Regions from separate parts of the Rhizobium sp. P2_G2 genome, predicted to be linked through region 2. Evidence: predicted binding sites of a transcription regulator. Region 2 holds the regulator's gene; each other region holds the start of a gene.
What was found. Region 2 encodes LexA, which represses DNA repair genes until DNA is damaged. Its sites were predicted from a motif close to TGTTCNNNNTGTGTTCNG; they were not measured.
Positions count from the first base shown of each region.

Region 1: the regulator LexA is predicted to act here: its motif matches at 13,718-13,735, upstream of AC1D06_RS11315 (DNA recombination protein RmuC).
Region 3: the regulator LexA is predicted to act here: its motif matches at 3,746-3,763, upstream of AC1D06_RS16715 (ATP-dependent helicase).

Region 1 is NZ_JBFUFF010000011.1:2,584-17,496, forward strand. It holds gene AC1D06_RS11255 (mannose-1-phosphate guanylyltransferase/mannose-6-phosphate isomerase) at 1-881, opposite strand, end outside; gene lnt (apolipoprotein N-acyltransferase) at 1,146-2,744, shown strand; gene AC1D06_RS11265 (helix-turn-helix domain-containing protein) at 2,891-3,313, shown strand; gene metK (methionine adenosyltransferase) at 3,820-5,085, shown strand; gene trmB (tRNA (guanosine(46)-N7)-methyltransferase TrmB) at 5,082-5,813, shown strand; gene AC1D06_RS11280 (alpha/beta fold hydrolase) at 5,830-6,639, opposite strand; gene AC1D06_RS11285 (hypothetical protein) at 6,746-7,003, opposite strand; gene AC1D06_RS11290 (BQ00720 family protein) at 7,115-7,372, opposite strand; gene AC1D06_RS11295 (Hsp20 family protein) at 7,425-7,856, opposite strand; gene AC1D06_RS11300 (nucleoside hydrolase) at 8,038-8,982, shown strand; gene AC1D06_RS11305 (methyl-accepting chemotaxis protein) at 9,086-11,317, opposite strand; gene AC1D06_RS11310 (ribokinase) at 11,512-12,411, opposite strand; gene AC1D06_RS11315 (DNA recombination protein RmuC) at 12,456-13,664, opposite strand; gene def (peptide deformylase) at 13,799-14,311, shown strand; gene AC1D06_RS11325 (FitA-like ribbon-helix-helix domain-containing protein) at 14,378-14,665, shown strand; gene AC1D06_RS11330 (PIN domain-containing protein) at 14,662-14,913, shown strand, end outside.
Region 2 is NZ_JBFUFF010000062.1:38,317-41,592, forward strand. It holds gene glmU (bifunctional UDP-N-acetylglucosamine diphosphorylase/glucosamine-1-phosphate N-acetyltransferase GlmU) at 28-1,386, shown strand; gene lexA (transcriptional repressor LexA) at 1,441-2,160, opposite strand; gene AC1D06_RS29380 (helix-turn-helix domain-containing protein) at 2,493-3,029, opposite strand.
Region 3 is NZ_JBFUFF010000020.1:50,600-55,759, forward strand. It holds gene AC1D06_RS16705 (efflux RND transporter permease subunit) at 1-2,441, opposite strand, end outside; gene AC1D06_RS16710 (efflux RND transporter periplasmic adaptor subunit) at 2,438-3,625, opposite strand; gene AC1D06_RS16715 (ATP-dependent helicase) at 3,804-5,160, shown strand, end outside.

The sequences.
Region 1 (14,913 bases), on a different contig from region 2:
CGAGTGACATTGCCGTCGGCATCGCATTCGCTTTCCTTCCAGACCGCATCCCAGGCGCCCAGGTCAGACCATTGGATCGGCGAGGGCACGACCGAAGCCAGCGTGGTTTTTTCGAAAATGGCATAATCGACCGATATATCCGGCGACTGGGAAAACTCCTTCTCGCCAAGGCGGGTGAAATCGAGGTCGGACTTGGCCACCGCGACGGCCGCCTCGGCGGCATCGAGAACTGCCGGGGCGAGCATGCGGCATTCGGACAGGAAGACTTCAGAATCGAACAGGAACATGCCGGAGTTCCAGTAGTAATTGCCCTGAGCGATCATTTCGCGGGCGCGCTCTTCGTTCGGCTTCTCGACGAAACGCTTGACATGGTGGGCGCCGCTCGGCTCGGCCTCGCCGGCCTCGACATAGCCGAAACCGGTCGCCGGCGCGGTCGGCGTGATGCCGAAGGTCGCGAGCCGCCCTGCCCTTGCCGCCGCGGCGGCGGTGTCGATCGCTTTTACATAAGCGGCATCGACACGAATATTGTGGTCGGAGGCGAGCACATGGACCAGGCGCGGCCCGTCCTTGGCGGCGATCAGCGATGCGGCGGCAATTGCCGCTGCGGTGTTGCGAGCAATCGGCTCCAGAACGACGGCCGCGAGTTCGATGCCCGCCTCCTGTGCCTGTTCGGCGACGAGGAAGCGATATTCCGAATTGGTGACCACGATCGGCTTGTCGTAGCGGCTGGGATCATCGAGCCGCTTCAGCGTCAGCTGGAACAGGCTGAGATCGCCGGTCAGTTCAAGGAACTGCTTGGGCCGGGCGCTGCGCGACATCGGCCAGAGCCGCGTACCCTTGCCGCCGGCGAGAATGACCGGGACGATGAGGCTGTTCGTCATTTGCTGTTCTCCAAAATACCTGACCTGACCGGCGGCCCAGGCGCGAAACCGGAGCCGCCACATGCAAATCCGCGTATCGCGATTGCCGGGTGCGATCAATGCCTATTCGATAGCCGGCAAGCTTCACGATACAATGCGTTGCTATCGTGACTGCAATCATGGTTAAGCCCGGCTCAAGGTGCTGCCGGAGATTTGGCGACAAACGGCCTGAATTCCTGCAAAACTCCGCCCCACCGGGTGATTCGCGATAGTGGGAAGGGCGGCATGGAGCGGCTTGCGGCGTATGTGACGCTGAGTTCGGGCTGGAAACGGCTCTTGATCGCCTTGCTCAGCGGCGCCTTCGCCGCCCTGATGCTGCCGCCGTTCGGCATTTTTGTCGTGGGCTTCATCTCCCTTTCGATCCTCGTATGGCTGCTCGATGGCGCTTCGGGCGATCCGGACCGCATGGTTGTCGCCCGCATGCTGCCCGCTTTCGTCACCGGCTGGGCTTTCGGGCTGGGCTATTTCGTCGCAGGACTATGGTGGACCGGCAGTTCACTCCTCGTCGAAGCCGACGAATTCGCCTGGGCGCTGCCGCTGGCTGTGCTTGGCCTGCCGGCCGTTCTGGCAATCTATTACGGCCTGGCGACTGCCCTTGCCCGCCTGTTCTGGGTCGATGGTTATGGCCGCATCCTGGCACTGGCCGCGGCGTTCGGGCTGGTCGAATGGCTGCGCGGCATGCTGCTGACCGGCTTTCCCTGGAATGTGATCGGCCAGGGCATGATGCCCTTTCCGCTGATGATGCAGTCGCTGGCCGTGGTCGGCAGCCATTCGATGAACATGTTAGCGGTGCTGGTTTTCGCCACGCCCGCATTGATCGCGACCGGCCGCGGCGCCGGCATCGGGATGACGATCGCGGTTCTCCTGTTCGGCGCCCATCTCGGTTACGGCTTTTATGCGCTCAATATCGCCGAGCCGGCCAAGGCGCCCGAACATCCCCATATCGTCCGCCTTGTCCAGCCGGTGATCGACCAGTCGGCCAAGCTCGACGACAGCCAGCGTATCGCCATTTTCGAGGAGCATCTTACGCTGACCAAGGCTGCGGCCGCCAAGGACAGCCGTCGTCCCGACTATATCGTCTGGCCGGAAACCTCGATCCCCTTCATCCTGACGCAGAACCCCGATGCGTTGGTCAGGATCGCCGATGTGCTCGAGGACGGTCAGATCATGATCGCCGGCGCCGTCCGCATGGAAAATGACGGAGCAACTCAGGCGCCGCGCTATTACAATTCCGTCTATGTCATCGATTCCCAGGGACAGATCATCGGCGCCGCCGACAAGGTGCATCTCGTGCCGTTTGGCGAATATCTGCCGCTGGAAAATTTCTGGAACAGGATCGGCCTGAAATCGATCGCGGCCCAGATCCCGGGTGGCTACAGCGCCGCGGCGCAGCATCAGCTTCTGGTCATGCCCGACGGCACCAAACTTCTGCCGCTCGTCTGCTATGAGGTCATCTTCCCGGATGAAACGGCTGAAATTGCGGAAAAAGCCGACGCCATCGTCAATATCACCAATGACGGTTGGTTCGGCTACACGCCGGGGCCATGGCAGCACTTCTTTCAGGCGCGGCTGCGCGCCGTCGAGACGGGCCTGCCGGTGATTCGCAACTCGAATAGCGGCATTTCCGCCGTTATCGATGCCCGCGGCCAAATCATTTTAGGGCTGAACTTTCAGGCGAAAGGTTACATCGATGTGCCTTTGCCGGGCAAAATTGTTCCGATTTCGGACAGCGCAAGCAGGACACTGTACTTCGGGTTGTTGGAAGCTTTGGCGCTATTGATTGCATTTTTTGCGCGCATGAGTTTTATATTTAATACGAATTGACCAAAAACCCCTAAAAATGCATAGTGATTTTGCGAACCGTCCGCGCGGGAGTGAAACAGCGCTGTATGGCGTCATGCAACGCTGCGTTTGCGATCTTCAACGATCCGAACACAGGCTCGCGCGGTCCCTATCAACAGGAAACGAAAATGATCGAAAACAAGAAAAAACCGAACCCCATCGACATCCACGTGGGCAGTCGGATCCGCCTTCGCCGTACTATGCTTGGAATGAGCCAGGAAAAGCTTGGGGAAGCCCTTGGCATCACATTCCAGCAGATTCAGAAGTACGAGAAGGGTACGAACCGCGTTGGTGCGAGCCGCCTGCAGGCGATCTCTACTATTCTCAACGTGCCTGTTTCCTTCTTCTTCGAGGACGCGCCCGACGGCAACCCTGCCAACACGCCTGCTGGCATGGCCGAAGCCTCCTCTTCCAACTATGTCGTGGATTTCCTGTCGTCTTCCGAAGGCTTGCAGCTCAATCGCGCCTTCGTCAAGATCAACGACCAGAAGGTCCGCCGTAAGATCGTCGATCTCGTCAAAGCGCTCGCCGCCGACGCCGAGGCCGAATAACCCGCCTCATCGCAGCGATTGCGAGCCCTATGGCAACGGGCTCGCAACCGGGCAGCTGACGCCGCCTATTTCTTTACGAGATCCGGCAATTCCTTCAGGAAATCGCTTCCGAGCAACAGGCTCGGGAGACTGTTGGATTCTTTGTGCCGATGCGCAGCCGCGCGTAGACAATTTCCCAATTGCCCTTTTTACCCCCAGCCGACAAACCAGGCGAGCGGTCGCGTGCGATCGATATTGCCCTGGCATCCCGAGGGCAGCTGGCGCCATCGTGCAGCCATTTCCCGCAAATATCTCCAACGGCAGCTGTCAGCTCACGCGGCTCAAGCTCCGCGTACCGACACCGGCGATGAAGGCGCTTGCCAATTGGATGTCTGAAGTGGCCAAAAAGCCGCATTTTTTGCAGGAAATCGGCGCATATAAGGATATATTTATGTCTTTCTGCGCTTGTCTTTTGACGACGAACTCACTAGACATGCGTCGGTCTTTTCATTGAGGGGAATTCCCGAATGCGTTCCAGCTATCTTTTCACCAGCGAATCGGTTTCGGAAGGTCATCCGGACAAGGTTTGCGACCGTATCTCCGATGAAATCGTCGATCTGGTCTACCGCGAAGCGGCGAAGACGGGTGTCGATCCCTGGACGGTCCGCATCGCCTGCGAGACGCTTGCCACCACCAATCGTGTCGTTATTGCCGGTGAAGTGCGCGTCCCCGACACGCTACTCAAGAAGGACAAGGGCGGCGCGGTCATGCATGACGCGGCCGGCCATCCGCTGATCAACCCCTCGAAGTTCAAATCCGCGGCGCGTAAGGCCATTCGCGACATCGGCTACGAACAGTCCGGCTTCCATTGGAAGACCGCCAAGATCGACGTGCTCCTGCATCCGCAGTCCGCCGACATCGCCCAGGGCGTCGACAACGCCTCCGACCAGCAGGGCGAAGAAGGCGCGGGCGACCAGGGCATCATGTTCGGTTATGCCTGCAACGAGACGCCCGACCTGATGCCGGCGCCGATCTACTATGCGCATCGCATCCTGCAACTGCTCTCCGAAGCCCGCCGCAAGGGCGAAGGCGATGCCGGCAAGCTCGGCCCCGACGCCAAGAGCCAGGTCACCGTCCGCTATGCCGACGGCAAGCCGGCCGAGGTCACCTCGATCGTGCTGTCGACCCAGCATCTCGATGCGAACTGGGATTCGCAGAAGGTCCGCTCGGTCGTCGAGCCCTATATCCGCCAGGCCCTCGGCGACCTGCCGATCGCCAAGGACGCCAACTGGTACATCAACCCGACCGGCAAGTTCGTCATCGGTGGTCCGGACGGCGACGCCGGCCTGACCGGCCGCAAGATCATCGTCGACACGTATGGCGGTGCTGCCCCGCATGGCGGCGGTGCGTTCTCCGGCAAGGACACGACCAAGGTCGACCGTTCGGCAGCCTATGTCGCCCGCTACCTTGCCAAGAACGTCGTGGCGGCCGGCCTTGCCGAGAAGTGCACGATCCAGCTTTCCTACGCCATCGGCGTCGCCCAGCCGCTGTCGATCTATGTCGATCTGCACGGCACCGGCAAGAAGGTCACCGAGGACCAGGTCGAGGCGGCGATCCGCAAGGTGATCGACCTGTCGCCGTCGGGCATCCGCCGGCACCTCAACCTCAACAAGCCGATCTATGCCAAGACGTCGTCCTACGGCCATTTCGGCCGCAAGGCCGGCCGCGACGGCTCGTTCTCCTGGGAAAAGGTCGACCTCGTCAAGTCGCTCAAGGAAGCGCTGGCGGCGTGAGCCAGGACGACGAACATTCTGAAGACAATCTCGGTGGAGTGCGGAAATCGCGCTCCACCGAAGCGTTTTTCGGTCGCCGCAAAGGCAAGGCGCTGCGCGAACATCAGTCGAAGCTGATGGGCGAGGGGCTTGCCGGGCTGAGGCTCGATCTCAGGAACCCGGCGCCATCCGATCTCGCCTCGCTCTACCCGGTGCCTGTCGACACGATCCGGTTGGAAATCGGCTTTGGCGGCGGCGAACATCTGGTGCACCGCGCGACCGGATCGCCCTCGACCGGCTTTATCGGCGTCGAGCCCTTCGTCAATTCCATGGCAAAGCTGCTGGGGAAGGTCGAAGCGCTCGACCTGAAAAATATCCGCGTCCATGATGATGATGCGACAGTGGTGCTAGACTGGCTGCCGGAGGCATCGGTGGACCAGATCGACCTGCTCTATCCCGATCCCTGGCCGAAGAAGCGGCACTGGAAGCGACGGTTCGTCTCGAATGTCAACCTCAAGCGCTTCCATCGGGTGCTGAAGTCTGGTGGCCTGTTCTGCTTCGCTTCCGACATCGACACCTATGTCAACTGGACGCTGCAGCATGTCGATCGTCATGGCGGATTTGAATGGGTGGCGAAGAACGCCAGCGATTGGCTGGCGCCCTATCCGGATTGGCCGAGCACGCGCTATGAGGCAAAGGCCCGGCGCGAGGGGCGTTCCTCCGCCTACCTGACGTTCAGGAAGCGGTGAATCTCGGTCTGCCACATCAGCCGGGGAATATCGTTTCCAGGAAGTCCAGAATTGCCTTGGTAAATTCGTCTGGCCTCTGCACCGGCGCGAAATGGCTGACGTCCTTCAGGAGCTTGAACTTCGCGCCGGCAATGGCCCCCGCAAGATATTCGGCATGCTCGTGCCGGATAAATTCGTCCCGCTCGGCCTGCACGACCGTCACCGGCACACGGATTTCCGCCAGATCAGCTGCCGAATAGTTCGGCTGGGTGCTCTGCATCGCGCCGACGGCCTGCATCATCGCATCGAAACCGTCCGGCGTGGGCGACAAAGCCGCATAGTCCTGTTTGTGACGGGAGAGACAGCGACCGATCAGCGGGGTCATTTCGAACGGCAGCGTGCCTGAATTGTCCATGTTGCAGGCGAAATAGAAGACGCCAGCAATGCGACCCGGATGCCTGTGGGCAAGGACGAGACCGGTGCAGGCCCCGTCGCTCCAGCCAACAATCGCGGCCGATCGCACCTGCAAGGCGTCCATCACTGCCAAGACATCGTCGCCCATCAAAACGTAGGAATAGGGCCGGTTGTCACGCGTGCTTCTGCCGTGGCCGCGGCTGTCGATCAGGATGGTGTTGTAACCGGCCTCGATCAGAGACGTGACTTGGTAGCCCCAGTTGCCGGCATTACCATTACCCCCGTGCAGCAGGATGACGGCCGGGCCGGTGCCGAAGGATATATACCAGATCCGCGCGCCTTCACGCTCGACATAGCCGTGCAGCCCGCCATGTGGCAGCGGCGTCGGGCCGGATTTTTCAAAGATTTCAAGATCGTCGTCGCGAAATGCCATGGAAGCCGATCCCCCGATGTTATCGCGCCTTGGTCATCTGAGGCCGGAGCGCAACGGCAGCATATGCCTTCCCTATCTGATTTTCGGGGAGGCAGCGACACTACCGTCAATGGCTTTGCAAGATCGCTGCTGTTTCCAGGCAATCAAAACAGGCAAACACATAGATCATGCCGCAGTCCGCCAGCATGACGTCATCGCTGACCGAATCAAGTTGCGCATAGAAAGTCATTTTGCTGCGGCAAAGCGGGCAGACAGGTGTCTCATCGCCCTGGATGAAGTCAGGCTCTCCGCCGAGCTTGCTTCTTTCGCCGATATCACCACCCGCCCATTCGAATCCGGGCAGGCTGGCGGCCTCTTCGTTCAACGGCACGAACTGCAGCTTGAATGGCGGTATTCTGCGCATCTGCTGCAGCCTTTTCGGAACGGCCGAGACTTCCGTGCGTTCCGCCCGAACAGAAGCCAGATGGCAATGCGCTTAATGCAGCGCTACCGTCGTCAGATCGTCCTCGGCGGCCTTGAAATAGGTCGACGAGCGGTTGTCGGTCAGCAGAATCGGGGTGCCATCGGCGCCGAACAGGGCCCAGAGGTCAATACCCGGATTGAGCGCCGGCGCTTCAGGGAACACGCGCGAAACGTCCTCGGAACGCATCTTGCGGATATAGCCGAGCTTGCCGGCTCCCAGATGCTCGAATTCGTTGCGGGTCAAACGGTCGAGACTAGCTCTCGCGGTCATGTCATGCCTCCTACTTCATTTCGGTAGACGCACGGGGAATCTCCCCGCTTCGTTACTCTGAAACGGAAATGTTAATTTTTCTCACCATCTTCTCTGGCTCGGGCCGAATGAGATCGACAGACAGCAATCCGTTCTTGAGGATTGCGCCGGTCACCTTCATCCCGTCGGCCAGCACGAAGCAGCGTTGGAATTGGCGTGAGGCAATGCCGCGGTGAAGATATTCCCTTTCGCCCTGGTCGGACTGGCGGCCGCGGATGAGGAGCTGGTTTTCTTCCGTGGTGACATCGAGGTCTTCATCGGCAAAACCGGCAACCGCAAGCGTGATCCTGAGCCGCTCGGGTTCTCCGAGCTCAGGTTCGGCCTTCAGCCTTTCGATATTGTAGGGCGGATAACCATCGTTGCTCTTGGCAAGACGCTCCAGCGTCTTTTCCATCGCATCGAAGCCCAGCAGAAGCGGGCTGGCAAAGGGCGTAACTCGGGTCATCTCAATCCATGTCCTTGGCTGCAAGCGACAATCACCGAGCCTTCATAAGGAAGCACTCCGGTTCCCCGTATATGGTGCGAATGCGAAAGACTTGCAAGACGCTTGCGCATGCCGCAGCGCCAGACCATAGTCGCCAGCAATTTACCGGCAAGGCATTAGAATCAGACGAGGTTTTCAAAACATGGCTGTGCTGCGCAAGATCATTATCGACACAGACCCCGGCCAGGATGACGCTGCCGCTATCATGCTGGCGCTCGGCTCGCCGGAAGAACTCGATGTGCTGGGGATCACGACGCTGGCCGGCAATGTCTCGGTGCAGCGCACATCGACCAATGCCCGCATCGTCTGCGAGTTCGCCGGGCGGCCGGATGTCAAAGTGTTTGCCGGGACCGACCGGCCACTCAAGCGCAATCCGGTCTCGGCCGAGCACGTCCATGGCCAGACCGGCCTCGATGGCCCGGAACTGTTCGAGCCGACCATGCCGCTGCAGGCCCAGAACGGGGTGGATTTCATCATCGAAACGCTGCGTCGCGAGCCCGCGGGAACGGTGACGCTCTGCACCCTCGGCCCGCTTACCAATGTCGCGACTGCACTGGTGCGCGCGCCCGACATTGCCGGCCGGATCCAGCAAATCGTGATGATGGGCGGGGCCTATTTCGAGGTCGGCAACATCACGCCCGCGGCTGAATTCAACATCTATGTCGACCCGGAGGCCGCCGAGATCGTCTTCAAGTGCGGCGCGCCTTTGGTGATGATCCCGCTCGACCTGACGCACAAGGTGCTGACGCTGAAATCGCGCATCGAGAAGATCCGCGCCATCGGCAGCCGTGCAGCGGTGGCGCTGGCGCAGATGCTCGATTTCTTCGAGCGCTTCGACATCGAGAAATACGGCTCCGATGGCGGGCCGCTGCACGACCCGACAGTCATCGCCTACCTGCTGAAGCCGGACCTGTTCGCCGGACGCGACTGCAATGTCGAGATCGAGGTGAATTCCGAACTGACGCTCGGCATGACCGTGGTCGACTGGTGGCGCGTCACCGACCGGCCGAAGAATGCGCTCGTGCTGAAGGATATTGATGCGCAGGGGTTCTTCGACCTGCTGACGGAGCGTGTGTCACGGCTGTGATGCAGCCGGACGAGCAGAGCCAGGAGGGCCTCAGGATCGCTTGACGCAATAGTTAAAAAAGCTTGAGGGCGCCGCCCCCGGGGAGCGGGCGGCGCAACTCGGATCAGGCCCGCATACGGCCAGCCATGGCCCGCAGGTGATGCGTGCCAACCGGCTCGGAGGTCCGGAACCGGCCAACGAGCGTGCGCAGGTTCGTCGCCTCGTCGCTGAGCGACATCGAAGCCGCGGTGGTCTCCTCGACCATGGCTGCATTCTGCTGGGTGACCTGGTCCATGTGATGCATAGCCGAGTTCATCTCGCGCAGGCCAGTGGCCTGTTCGTTGGCCGAGACCGAGATCATCCGGATCAGCCCATTGATCTGCATGACCTGCGAGGCGATCGCCTGCAGCGTCTCGCCGGTCTGGGCGACGAGGCTGACACCGTCGTTGACCTGCGCTTCGGACGTGCTGATCAGCGCCTTGATCTCCTTGGCGGCGGTGGCAGAACGCTGGGCGAGTTCACGCACTTCCTGGGCAACGACCGCAAAACCCTTGCCGGCCTCGCCGGCGCGGGCGGCTTCGACACCGGCGTTGAGCGCCAGCAGATTGGTCTGGAAGGCGATTTCGTCGATCACGCTGATAATGTTGGTGATCTGGCCCGATGATTTTTCGATGCCCTGCATCGCCTGGATGGCGCGCTGGACGATATTGCCGGATTTCTCCGCGTCATCGCTGGCGCTCTGCACGGCATTGGCTGCCGTCTTGGCATTCTCGGCGCTCGAATGCACCTGCTCGGTGAGCTCGTTGAGCGCAGCCGCCGTCTCTTCGAGCTGGGCCGCCTGCTGTTCCGTGCGCTTGGAGAGATCATTGGCGCTGGCACTGATTTCGCCGGTGCCGTTGCCGATGGCGACGACGGCGGAGTTGACCATGCGGACGGTCTCTTCGAGGCTTTCGAGCGCGCTGTTGAAATTGCACTTCAGGCTGCGATATTCGCCCGGGAAATCCGCGTCGATGCGGAAGGCGAGATCGCCGCTCGACAGTTTTTCCAGCGCGCGGCCAACTTCGGCGACGATGAACTGCTGGGTGCGGACGCCTTCGGCGCGTTCGCTTTCGTTCTGCTGACGCTCGGACTCGCTCGCCTGGCGGGCACGGCCGGCCTCTTGCTCGATGCGCACGGAGTCGGCGAGCTTGTGGCGGAAACCTTCCAGCGCGCGCGCCACGGCGCCGGTTTCGTCCCGGTTGGCCTGGCCGGAGACGACGGCGTCATAGTCGCCCGAGCTCAGCTTGCCGACATCGGCAATCAGCGCTTCGATCGGCTTCTGCACGAACTTGCGGGCCGCCAACCACAGGCCGCCGAGCACCGCGACGAGCAGAACCAGACCGGCGACGACCATCATCATCGTCTGGTCCTGCACCGGACCGGCCAGCGCCGCCTCGGGAACATCGATCAACAGGACCCAGCTGACATTGAGATCGGGTAGCTTGAACGGGTAGACGAGGCGGCTGAAGGCTTCGCCATTGGCGTTCTTGAGGTCGGGAATGGAAAGCGCCTGGCCGCTGTCGAGCGTTTCCTTGATCTTGCCGGGCTCGGCGCCATCATAGGCCTTCATCATCTGGGCAGCGGTCGGGCCGACCAGCCATTTGCCGTCCTGCGACAACAACATCACTTTGCCGGTGCCGAACGGGGTCAGCGTCGAAAGGCTCTTGGCAAGCATGGTCAGCGACACGTCCACGCCGGTGACACCGACGAGCTTGCCCTTCTCGATCACCGGATAGCTGATCGAGCTCATTGCCACCTTGCCGTCGCGCACATTGGCCTCATAAGGCTTGGTGATCGAGCCCTTCAGCGCATTCGCGGATGTCGCATACCATTCGGCGCCGTAATCCTCATCGAAGGTGCTGAAGGTCGCCTCATCGTTCTCGCCCTTCGTCCAGTAGGGATCGAAGATGCCCTTCTTGTTGCCGCCGAGCTCCAACTTGTTTTTCGCCGTGTCCTGCAACGTATCGAAAGCCTTCGGCGCTTCGGCGAACCAGGAGCCGAAAGCCGACGGCTGCTGTTCGAGATTGGTCTTGAGGACGGCGATGACCGCCTTGCGGTCGAGATTGCCCATTTCGTGGCCGTGGGAAATGACGCCCGCCATCGTGCGGGCCGCGCTGGCAAGCGCGCCGACATCCGCCGCCACCGAGGAGGCAATCGATTTGGCTTCGGTTTCCGCCTGGGCCGAGATCAGAGACTGCACGCGGTCGCGCGTCTGCGAGATCTGGAAAAAGCTGGAGCCGAGCAGAAGAATGGCGACCGTGCTGCCGGTGACAAGCAGCAGTTTCGTGGCCAGGGATTTCGGAGCAAGCATGCGCATAAAAGCCTCAGAGAGAGTGAGTGGCGACAATCACCGGCCGCCGACATGTCTCGCGGCCGATGCCGGGATCCGGCATTGCCCTCTGATTATCTGCAAAACGTTAAATTAGCGGAAAACCGTATACGAACAATTAGCCCTGATTCGGCCGTTTTGACGCAGTTCTCCAGCGACTTGCCGCAATGCAGCAAGCGGCCCTACAGACGCCCCTCGACTTCGTGCGCTACCGGGATCGACGGCTGCGCACCGGCCTTCGTGCAGGCAAGCGAGCCGGCGACAGCCGCGCGCCGCAGCGCGGTCTCGAATTTCAGGCCGCGATCGAGCCCGGCGGCGAAATAGCCGCAGAACGTATCCCCTGCCCCGACCGTGTCGACCGGCTCGATCTCCAGCCCCCTGGCCCGAACGATCTTGCCCTCGCGCGCCGCCACGACACCGTCCGCACCGAGCGTGACGATGATGGTCTGGCGATGGTCCTTGTTGATCCTCAGCATCTCGGCTTCCCGTGCCTCGTCGCTGAGCCCGCTACGGCCGGCAAACAGCTCAAACTCGGTCTCGTTGGCGATGACGATGGTGGCGAGTTGCGCCAGACGCCGGGCATCCGGCGTGATCGGGGCGATGTTGACGACCGTGGTCACGCCCTTTTCCCGTGCCGCCAACAGGCCTGCCTCGATGGCTGCCGGCGGAATCTCCATCTGCAGCATCAGGATGTCGTTGCGGTTCATCGCTGCCACCGCCGCCTTCGCATCCTCGGTGGTGACCGTGCCGTTGGCGCCGGGAACGATAGCGATGACGTTCTCGCCATCGCCGCCGACGAAGATCAGCGCCACGCCGGTGGCCGTGGAGGCGGATTTGACCCGGTCGAGGCTGACGCCGTCATAGCGGAGATAGGTCAGCGCCGGCACGGCAAACTCGTCCTCGCCGCATGCGCCGGCCATCGCGACTTCAGCGCCGGCACGGCGCGCTGCGAGCGCCTGGTTGGCACCCTTGCCGCCGGGTGCTGTGACGAAATTGCTGCCGGCAACCGTTTCGCCCGGCTTGGGCAACCGCGACACGGTGGCGATGAGGTCCATATTGATGGAGCCGAGAACGGTGATCATGGCAAGGTCCTGAAATTTCTCCCATGCGCATCTCGCAGGGAATCTCAGTCTTCGTCAACCACCCTCAGCTTCAACTGCCCGGTCCGGCTCTCGACGGAACGGCCGGCGGTGGCCTGAGCCCCGATCGGTTCACTCGCCTCGAACTCCATGGCTTCGATCTTCTCGCCGCGTTTCACCAGCTTGTCGGACGAAGTGACGATCTGCTCGACATCCTTCTGCGCGGCGAGGAAATGCGATTGCAGCTTGCGCACGCGGTCGTCGAGCCTGCCAAGGTCCTCCATCAGCCGGATCACCTCGCCCTGGATCAAATGTGCCTGCTCGCGCATGCGCTGATCCTTAAGGACCGACTGGATCACCTGGATGGAGAGCATCAACAGCGAGGGCGAGACGATCACCACCCGCGCCTTATGCGCCCTCTGCACGATCACCTCGAAATTCTCGTGGATTTCGGCGAAGATCGATTCCGACGGCACGAACATGAAGGCGGTGTCCTGCGTCTCGCCGCGGATCAGATATTTTTCGGAAATGTCCCGGATGTGGACGTCCATGTCGCGGCGGAACTGCTGGCCGGCCGCCTTGATCGCTTCAGGCCCACCGTCGCGGATCGCATTCCAGGCTTCGAGCGGGAATTTGGCGTCGATGACCAGCGACGGCTGGCCATTGGGCATTTTGACGAGACAATCGGGGCGCACACCGTTGGAAAGCGTCGCCTGGAATTCGTAGGCGCCCATCGGCAGGCCGTCGGCGACGATGGTCTCCATACGCGACTGGCCAAAGGCGCCGCGTGTCTGCTTGTTGGACAGGATCGCCTGCAGGCCGACGACATCCTTGGCCAAGGCCTGGATATTGTTCTGCGCCGTGTCGATGACCGCCAGTCGCTCCTGCAGATGACGCAAATTTTCATGCGTCGACCGTGTCTGTTCGGTCATGGTCTGACCGAGGCGATGCGTCATGCCGTCGATGCGCTGGTTGATCGCCTGGTTGAATTCATTCTGGCGCCTGCCAAAAACATCGGTCATCGCCGCAATGCGGCCCTGCATCTCGCTCTGCGCCCGAAGGATTTCAGCCAGGCGCGCTTCGGCTTCGACTGCGCGGAACCGTACTTCCTCGCCCTCCAGTTCTGCCCTGCGGCTGGCTGAGCGCCATGCGAAAAACAGAGCCAGCAGAACGAGCAGGATGACAAGCGCGCCGCCGGACAGCATCATGCCCAGCGTCACAGGGATGTTGGCGATCGTCATGAGAGGCGTGTTCATCAGAGCACTTTGCGTTGTCATGGGCAAACCATAGCAGATTCGCACGCAGACAACAGATCAAAACGAGAACATAGCCCTGTGTAGCCGGTTACAGATATATTGCAAGAGTTTTCGGCCTGTAATAAGGAGGGGATATGACCATCAGACCATTGATCATTCTTCCCGACCCTGTCCTGCGCCAGGTCTCGACCAAGATCGAGCAGGTGAACGACGATATTCGTAGCCTCGCCGACGACATGCTGGCGACCATGTATGACGCGCCCGGCATCGGGCTGGCCGCCATTCAGGTTGGCGTGCCGAAGCGCATGCTGGTCATCGATCTTTCCAAGGAAGGCGAGGACAAGAAGCCGCAGATTTTCATCAATCCGGAGATTTTGGCGGTTTCGGACGACCGCTCGATCTATGAGGAAGGCTGCCTGTCCATTCCGGATTACTACGCCGAAGTGGAACGGCCGGCGAGAATCAGCGTCAAGCATATCGACCTCCAGGGCAAAGAGCAGATGGTCGACGCCGAGGGCGTGCTCGCCACCTGCCTGCAACACGAGATCGACCATCTGAACGGCGTCCTATTCATCGACCATATTTCCCGGCTGAAGCGCGAAATGGTGATCCGCAAATTCACCAAGGCCGCCAAGATGCGGGCGTGAGCCCGGGTTCATTGATTCCGGAGCGGCAACACACTATGATATCAGTGATATCATAGGAGGCGCACCTTGAGTGATCTTCTGATCCGGAATGTTTCTGAAGGCTTGAAAAAAGATCTTCAAGCACTTGCGAAGGCCAGCGGGCGGAGTCTTTCCGAGGAGACAAAACATATTCTTAGGAAAGGCCTGGCCGTGGAGAAAGAGAACAGATCCCCGATCGATGACGACCCCTATATGCAATTCCGGCGAACTTTTGCCGATGCCTTGCTCGGCGATGACGAACATCAGGAGATGATGGATGCGATCGATGCCTGGAGGGAAGAATCCAGGTCACCGGGACCCGAAGACTTCGAATGATCGTCCTTGACACCAATGTCGCTTCCGAGTTGATCAAGGCGGCTATAGACCCTGCGGTCCTTGGCTGGCTGAGACGTGGCGATCAGTCAGAGCATTTTCTAACGGCGACCAGCGTGATGGAAATGTGGTTCGGCGCCGAGCGGATTTTCCTGCGTAATAGGTCGTCGCGCTTGCTGGATGCAACCGAGTCTCTAATCAGCAAACGTTTTGTGGCCAGGATTTTGCCGCTTGGTCCGGAAGCAGCAGCT
Region 2 (3,276 bases):
CGTCGCAAACAACCCGGGAGAATCAACATGGCCGATCGCGTCCTGGCAGTGGTGCTGGCGGCAGGCGAGAGCAAGCGGATGAACTCCGCCAAGTCGAAGGTGCTGCACACGATCGGCAACCTGCCGATGATCTCGCACGTGATGCTGGCGCTCGGCCGCAGCGGTGCTGACTGCATCGCGCTGGTCGTTGGCCGCGATGCGGAGCCGGTCGTGGCCGCAGCGTCCGGGTCCGGTATCGAGGTCCGCGCCTTTGAACAGGCCGAGCGGCTCGGCACAGGCCACGCTGTGCTGGCGGCGCGCGGCGAAATCGAAAAGGACTACGATCAGATCCTGGTCGCCTATGGCGACGGGCCTCTGATCGAACCCGCACCGCTGATCGAAGCGCTGGAGAAAGTGCGCGCCGGCTATGATGTCGCGGTCGTCGGCTTCGAAACCGACAAACCCACGGGCTATGGACGCCTGCTTACCAAGGACGGCGAGCTCGTCGCCATCCGCGAGGAAAAGGACGCGACAGAGGCCGAGCGGAAGGTCACCTTCTGCAATAGCGGCATCATGGCGATCGATGGCCGCAAGGCTTTGTCGCTGCTGACGAAAATCACCAATAACAATGTCAAGGGCGAGTATTACGTCACCGACATCATCGAAATCCTCCACCGCGAAGGCGGCAGGGCGGCGACGGTCGAAGCGCCGAGCGACATGGTTGCCGGCTGCAACAACCGGGCGGAACTCGCCGAACTCGAAGCGATCTGGCAGAAGAAGCGCCGTCATCAGTTGATGCTCTCGGGCGTGACGATGATCGCGCCGGAAACCGTCTTCCTGTCGCATGACACGCGGATCGGCCGCGACACTGTGATCGAACCGAATGTCTGGTTCGGTCCCGGCGTCACCGTCGATAGTGACGTCGTCATCCACGCCTTCTCGCATATCGAGGGCGCCCATATTGCGCCAGGCGCAAGCGTTGGTCCGTACGCACGGCTGCGGCCTGGCGCAGACCTGGGCGAAAAGGCCAAGGTTGGCAATTTCTGCGAAGTGAAGAATGCCGCGATCGGCGAGGGCGCCAAGGTCAATCATCTGAGCTATATCGGCGATGCCATCATCGGCGCGCGGGCGAATATCGGCGCCGGCACGATCACCTGCAATTATGATGGCTTCAACAAGTTCGAAACCCGGATCGGCGCCGACGCATTCATCGGCTCGAACAGTGCACTTGTCGCACCGGTGACGATCGGGGCAGGGGCGCTGACCGCCTCCGGCAGCGTGATCACCGAGGATGTTCCGGATGGCGCCGCCGGCTTCGGCCGCGCCCGTCAGGTCAACAAGGAGGGCTATGCGATCGCGATCATGGCGCGCAACAAAGCGCTCAAGGAATCAAAGAAGAAGAAATGATATTAAGCCGACGCAGGCGAGGCTGCTCGCCGCGCGTCAACCGATCGCCGCTTGTCAGTGATAGCGGCGGATGAGTCCGACCAGCTTGCCCTGGACCTTGACGCGATCCGGCCCGAAGATGCGAGTTTCGTAAGCCGGATTCGCGGCCTCAAGCGCAATGGAAGCCCCTTTGCGGCGGAAGCGCTTGAGCGTCGCTTCCTCGTCGTCGACGAGCGCTACGACGATGTCGCCCGGGCTCGCCGTGCTGCCGTTGCGGATGATCACCGTGTCGCCATCGAGGATGCCGGCCTCGATCATCGAATCGCCTTTGACCTCGAGCGCATAATGTTCGCCGCTGCCGAGCATGCCGGCCGGGACGGAAATATCGTGGGTGATGTTCTGGATCGCCGAAATCGGCACACCGGCGGCGATGCGGCCCATAACAGGGATTGCCACCGCTTCACCGGAGTTCTCGTTGGCTGCCGGCTTCGGCGCGGGCGCCGGCTGCACCTTGCCGAGCGAGCCTTCGATGACGCTTGGATTGAAACCCTTCTGCGGCGGCTTGATGCTCGGCGAATAGGCCTCGGGCAGCTTGATGACTTCGAGCGCCCGGGCACGGTTGGGAAGCCGGCGAATGAAACCACGCTCCTCCAATGCCGTGATCAACCGGTGGATGCCGGACTTCGAGGCCAAATCGAGCGCATCCTTCATCTCATCGAACGAAGGGGGCACGCCGGACTCCTTCATCCGCTCATGGATGAACAGTAGAAGTTCCTGTTGTTTTCTCGTCAGCATGGACGTCCCCTTGGGAATCGTGAAACAAATCTCGAACAAACACTATATGTTCCATGTATGTTCCGCAAGGGTTTTAAATATGGTTAACGCGTGGAGGCGCGAAAGATATTTCGGAATGGCTGTCAGAGCTATTCTGGAATGAAAATGGCAACGCACCTTTGTTTTCAAAGGATAATTCGCGGAAAAATAGTGTTACCAATCGCCAGATTGAGCAACACCAAATTCTTCATTCCAGGATAAATATTAAGTCATTGTTTTAAATTAGTTTATTGAGCAACTAGCGGAATTGGTGAACGGAGCATTCTGGCGATTGAGCAACAGATTGAGCAACCCTAGATAATACGCTCGTCCTCCCACCACGGCGGAGGCGGAGCATCGAATTCACCTACGGCATACTCGGTGACCAGTGCTTTGTAGATGTCCTGAGGCTTGATCAAACCGGATTTCAGCCATTTGTCCCGAGATGCCTTGATCCGAGTTACGTACTCACCGACCCAAATGTGGATCGTCGCTAGTTGGTCATCCGTCAACCCGCCAGCAAGCCTCCGGTCGGGTTCGGACTTGGAGTTTGCAAGCTCGTGACGCGTTGCGAGCAATGCTAGCCAGAGATCTTCCTTGTCAATCTCAAGGGGTTTGTCAGTAAGACCGTGTCGCCCGACCGTTTTGGGCTCTCCGCTGCCCGACATCAACCAGTCTAGGGAAACTGTACCTCCAGAGAGCATTTCGGATAGGTATTTTGCTGGCACTGACGCCCGGCGCCTCCATGCCGCAATGGTACTTCTTGATACCCCGAGATAGTCGGCAAGCTCTTGATCCTGCTTGAGATTCAATGCCTGCTTTGCTCTCGCGATTATACCGACGACATCCATGGTGCACAAAATGTCACTTTTCTGTTTGACTAGTGACAAAATGTAACTTACATATTGTCACATGACTAATGTGCACAGGGCGATTTGCAATGCAAGTGGCTGAACGATTTGATTATCCCACGGTGCGCGCCGCCTTTATCATTCGCGGTACCTCTTTTTCCCGCTGGTGCTTAGAAAACGGCGTCTCCAGGGCGTGGGCAATCGCGGTCTTGAACGGAGAACAAGACGGTCCCGCCGCGCGCGCTCT
Region 3 (5,160 bases), on a different contig from region 2:
TCCTTCGGCACGGCGGTGATCGACACGGCCCGCGTCTGCTGCTCGCGCGCCAGCTGCGGCGGGATCGACCGTTCAGTAAGCGAGGCGACCGTCGACATCGGCACGAACTTGCCGTCCTTGGTCTTCAGGAAGATGTTTTGCAGGTCCTGCGGGTCATCGATCGGATTGTTGGTCGACACCAGCATGATGTCGACGGAACGGCCATCGAGATAGACGGTGCCGATCGAGGTGCCGGCAAGCAGCGCCTGCAGTGCATCCGCCAGGCCGGCAATGTTGATGCCGACATCGGCCGCGCGCTCGCGGTCGATATTGATCGAGATCTGCGCCTGCGTCGGGTCGGCGTCGAGCCGCACGAGGTCGAACTTGCCGCTGGCGTTCAGCGCATCGATCATCTTCGCCGCATTGGTATAGAGCAGGTCATAGTCATTGCCGAGAAGCGCAAAGTTGAGGCCGCTGCCGGCGCCGCGAATGCCGAGGCTGTTGGGCTGGACGATATTGGCCTGCAGCGCCGGTGCCACCAGCAGCGCCTTGCGCACATCGGCCGAAATGTCTGCCTGCGAACGGACGCGCTTTTCCCATGGCGCAAGGGTCAGGATGATCATGCCCTGGTTGGCCTGGCCGTTCTGGCCGCTGATGGTGAAGATGTTCTGGATCTCGCCGCCGTCGATCAGCGGCTGCAACTGCTCTTCGACCTTGGCGAGCTGGTCCTGGGTATATTCGAGGCTGGAGCCCTGCGCCGATTGCGCCCGGATCATGATCGTGGCGCGATCTTCCCGAGGCGTCAGTTCCTGGCCGAGCGAGAAGAACACCACGACCGCGGCAAACGAGATCAGCACAGCCGCGGCAACCACCATGCCCGGCACCGCGAGCACGACGGCGAGCGTCTTTTCATAAAGCTTGGCAAAACCGGTGCCGAATAGTCCGAGCAGCCCACCATGCTCCTCGACATCATGCCGGCCGAGCATGCGCGAGGCGAGCATCGGGCAGAGCGTCAGCGCCACCAGGCCCGAAAGCAGCACGGAGACAGCCAGAGTAAAGCCGAATTCGCGAAACAGACCGCCGGCCTGGCCGGGCAGGAAGGCAAGCGGCACGAACACGGCCGCAAGCGTGATCGTCGTCGCCACCACGGCGAAGAACACCTGCGTCGTGCCGAGCACGGCCGCTGCTCGCGGCCCCATGCCTTCGGCGCGATGGCGGACGATGTTTTCGAGCACGACGATGGCATCGTCGACAACCATGCCTGTCGCCAGCACAATAGCGAGCAATGTCAGGATATTGACCGAAAAGCCGGCGAGATAGATGGCCGCCAGCGCACCGATCAGTGCCACCGGCATGGTGATCGTCGGGATCAGGGTCGCGGTGAAACTCCTGAGAAACAGGAAGATGACCGCCACCACGATGATGACGGCAAGGATCAGCGACGCCACCACTTCCTCGATCGCGCCGCGGATGAAATTGGCATCGTCGCTGGTGACGCGGATTTCCATGCCCTTCGGCATGGTTTTCTGCAATTCGGCGACCATGGCGCGGACGCCGCGCGAAATGTCGAGCGTGTTGGATTGCGCCTGGCGGATAATGCCCAAGCCCACGCCGGCAATGCTGTTGGAGCGCATCGTCGACGTGCCCTCCTCCGCGCCGAGCGACACGGTGGCGACATCGCCGAGCCTGACCTTGCCATTGATGATCATCGCCGCAAACTGCTCGGGCGTCGTCAGGTCCGATGTGGCGCGCACGACGATATTGGTCTGTGGGCTTTCGATCGAGCCGGCCGGCACGTCGAGGGCTGCGGTGGAAAGCGCGTCCTTCAGGTCGGCAATGGTCAGCCCGCGGCTGGCAAGCTTGGCCTGGTCGATATCGACGCGAAACGCCTTCTTCTTGTCGCCGAAATACTGCACGTCGGCGACGCCATCGACGGAGGCCAGCCGTGACTCGATACTGTCCTGGATATAGGCCGTCAGGTCCTCGGCCTTCATCACGGTCGACGTCACCGCGAGCCGGATCACCGGGTCCGAGTCCGCGTCGGCCTTGACGATCTGCGGCGCGTCCATGTTGAGGGGCAGATTGTTGCTGACGCGGCTCAGCGCATCGCGCACATCGGCGGCGGCGGTGGCAAGATCGGTGGAATCGGAAAATTCGAGCGTCACCTTGCTGGTGCCGAAAGCCGAGGTCGAATGCATCGCCTTGAGGCCGGTGACGCGCGCCACGCCGCCCTCGATCACATCCGTCACCTCACGGTCCATGGTCTCGGGCGAGGCGCCGGTCAGCAGGCTGCGGACTGTGACGATCGGCCGGTCGACGGAGGGCAGTTCGCGCACCTCGATGCCGCGGAAAGCGGCAAGGCCGGCGACAACGATCAACGCGTTGAGCACGAAGGCGAGGATCGGCCGGCGCACGAACAGCGAGGCGGAAAACGCCCTCTGGACCGTGGAGGCAGCTTTCATGGGCTCGCCGCCTTGGTCTGGTCCGCCTCTGCGACCTTGTTGGGATCGTTCTTGCCGTCCTTTTCGTCGTAGAGCTTGACCTCGAGCCCGTTGCGCAGCCGCTGCAGCCCCTCGGTGACGATCCGGTCGCCCGGATTGATCTTGCCCTGCACGAGCACGCTGTCGGAATTCCGCTGGATGACGACAGCCGGCACTTTCTCGACCTTGCTGTCCTTGCCGACGCGCCAGACGAAGGACCCGTTGCTGTCCCACTGGATGGCGAGCGGATCGACCGACGGCCAGGTGTCGCCGGGCATCTGCATCACCATTTCGAAGGATTGGCCGGCACGCAGCTCGTCATTCTCATTCGGCACTTCGGCCCTGAGATGTAGGGTGCGGCTCGCCACGTCTATGCGGTTGTCGATCGCCTGGATCTTGCCGGCATAGGTCTTCTGGCTGGCGATCGGATCGGCCTCGACCGCCTGGCCGATCTTGACCAGACCGGTAAACCGTTCCGGCACCCAGAAGTCGACCAGCAGCGTCGAACGGTCGTCGATGGTGACAACAGGCGTCGACACCGTCACATAGGCGCCGACGTCGATATTGACGATGCCGGCAATGCCTGACACCGGCGAGCGGATGTCGCGGCGATAGAGATTGAGCTCAGCCATCGACAGATTGAGCCGCGCCGTCTGCACCGCCGTCTGCGCATCCTGGAGATTGGCGCGCGAAATGATCTTCTCGACATTCTGGTTGCGGCTGAGCGTATTCTGCGCCGCTTCAAGCGCCACTTTGGCCGATTGCACGGCGATCTTCTCGATATCGTCATCGAGCTTGGCGATGACATCGCCGGCATTGACCTTCTGGCCCGGCTTGACCAGCACCTCGGCGACCTGACCCGGCACCAGCGGCGTCACTGCCACCGAGCGTACCGCAACCCCATCGCCAATGGCATTCAGCCGGTCGGCGACCTCGCCGGTCCTGGATGGCTTGACCACGACCGTCAACTGGCCGTTCAGTCCGCCGCGGTGGCTCTTGTCGCCCGGCTTAGCGGTCGGCGCCTCGCGGCCCACCAACGCTACGATGTTTTCCGGTACGCCGAGCTTGCGGGCAAAAGGCGCCGAACCCGGCATGTAGTGCATGAGGATGAGCGCGCCGACGACGAAGAAAACCAGGCCGGTCAAGAGTTGGGTCAGGATGCGCATCAAGGGTCTCCGGGCGCGCCATGGATTCTCCCCCATCAATGCTTATCTTTGATTAGTTTGCATGGGGCAAGTTGGCATTTGTCACATGGACGAATTGTAATGTAGTTGTGAACGTGCTCTGTGAACAAATCGTGACCGGCCTTTGCCAAAAATCGCCGAATCGGGCATGGGAGGCAAGATGAGCGGCTTTGATGACATCCCCTTCTTCGACGAGGAGCCTGCGCCCAAAGCAGCGCATGCGCCACGAAAGCCGGAGAAGCCGACAGCGACGGACAAGCCCGGCGGCGGCCTGGCCGCCCGTGCGCTCGCCGTGCGTCAAGGCTCCGTCCAAAAGCCATCCTATCTCGAGGGCCTGAACCCGGAACAGCTGCGCGCCGTCGAAACGCTCGATGGCCCCGTCCTGGTGCTGGCCGGCGCCGGCACCGGCAAGACGCGCGTGCTGACCACCCGCATCGCCCATATCCTCGCCACCGGCCGCGCCTACCCCAGCCAGATCCTCGCCGTCACCTTCACCAACAAGGCGGCGCGCGAAATGCGCGAGCGCATCGGCAAGCTGGCCGGCGAAGCCGTCGAGGGCATGCCATGGCTCGGCACCTTCCATTCGATCGGCGTCAAATTCCTACGCCGGCATGCCGAGCTCGTGTCGCTGAGGTCGGATTTCACCATTCTCGACACCGACGATGTCAACCGACTGCTCAAGCAGTTGATCCAGGCCGAAGGCCTCGACGACAAGCGCTGGCCGGCGCGGCAATTCGCGCTGATGATCGACAACTGGAAGAACAAGGGTTTTGACCCGAGCCAGATCCCGGAAGGCGACGCCCGCTCCTTCGGCAACGGCAAGGGCCGCGAACTCTACGCCGCCTACCAGAACCGCCTGCTGACACTCAACGCCTGCGATTTCGGCGACCTGCTGCTGCACCCGATCCGCATTCTCCGCAACAATCCGGATATTTTGGCGGACTATCAGGGCCGTTTCCGCTACATTCTCGTCGATGAGTATCAGGACACCAACACGGCGCAGTATCTGTGGCTGCGGTTGCTGGCCCAGCGGCCGAAGCGGAAAGACCAGCCTGTAGGTAAGGCACAGCCGGCCGAAGGCCGAGCCAGCGGTAGCTGGCCGGGCGACGTTTCGCCCGCCCCCGCGGAGCGCAGCCGCGATAGCGGCGACAGCGTGAGCGCAAAAGAATCGCAACAAATTAATATTTGTTGCGTCGGCGATGACGATCAGGCGATCTACGGCTGGCGCGGCGCCGACGTCGACAATATCCTGCGCTTCGAAAAGGATTTTCCGGGCGCCACCGTCGTTCGCCTGGAGCGCAACTATCGCTCCACCGCCCATATCCTCGGCGCCTCCGGCCACCTGATCGCCCACAATGAAGGCCGGCTCGGCAAGACGCTGTTCACCGACTCCGCCGATCCCGACGACGACAAGGTGCAGGTGCACGCCTCCTGGGATTCAGAGGAAGAAGCCCGCGCCATCGGCGAGGAGATCGAGCAGCTCCAGCGCAAGGGTTTCAAGCTCAACGACATGTCGA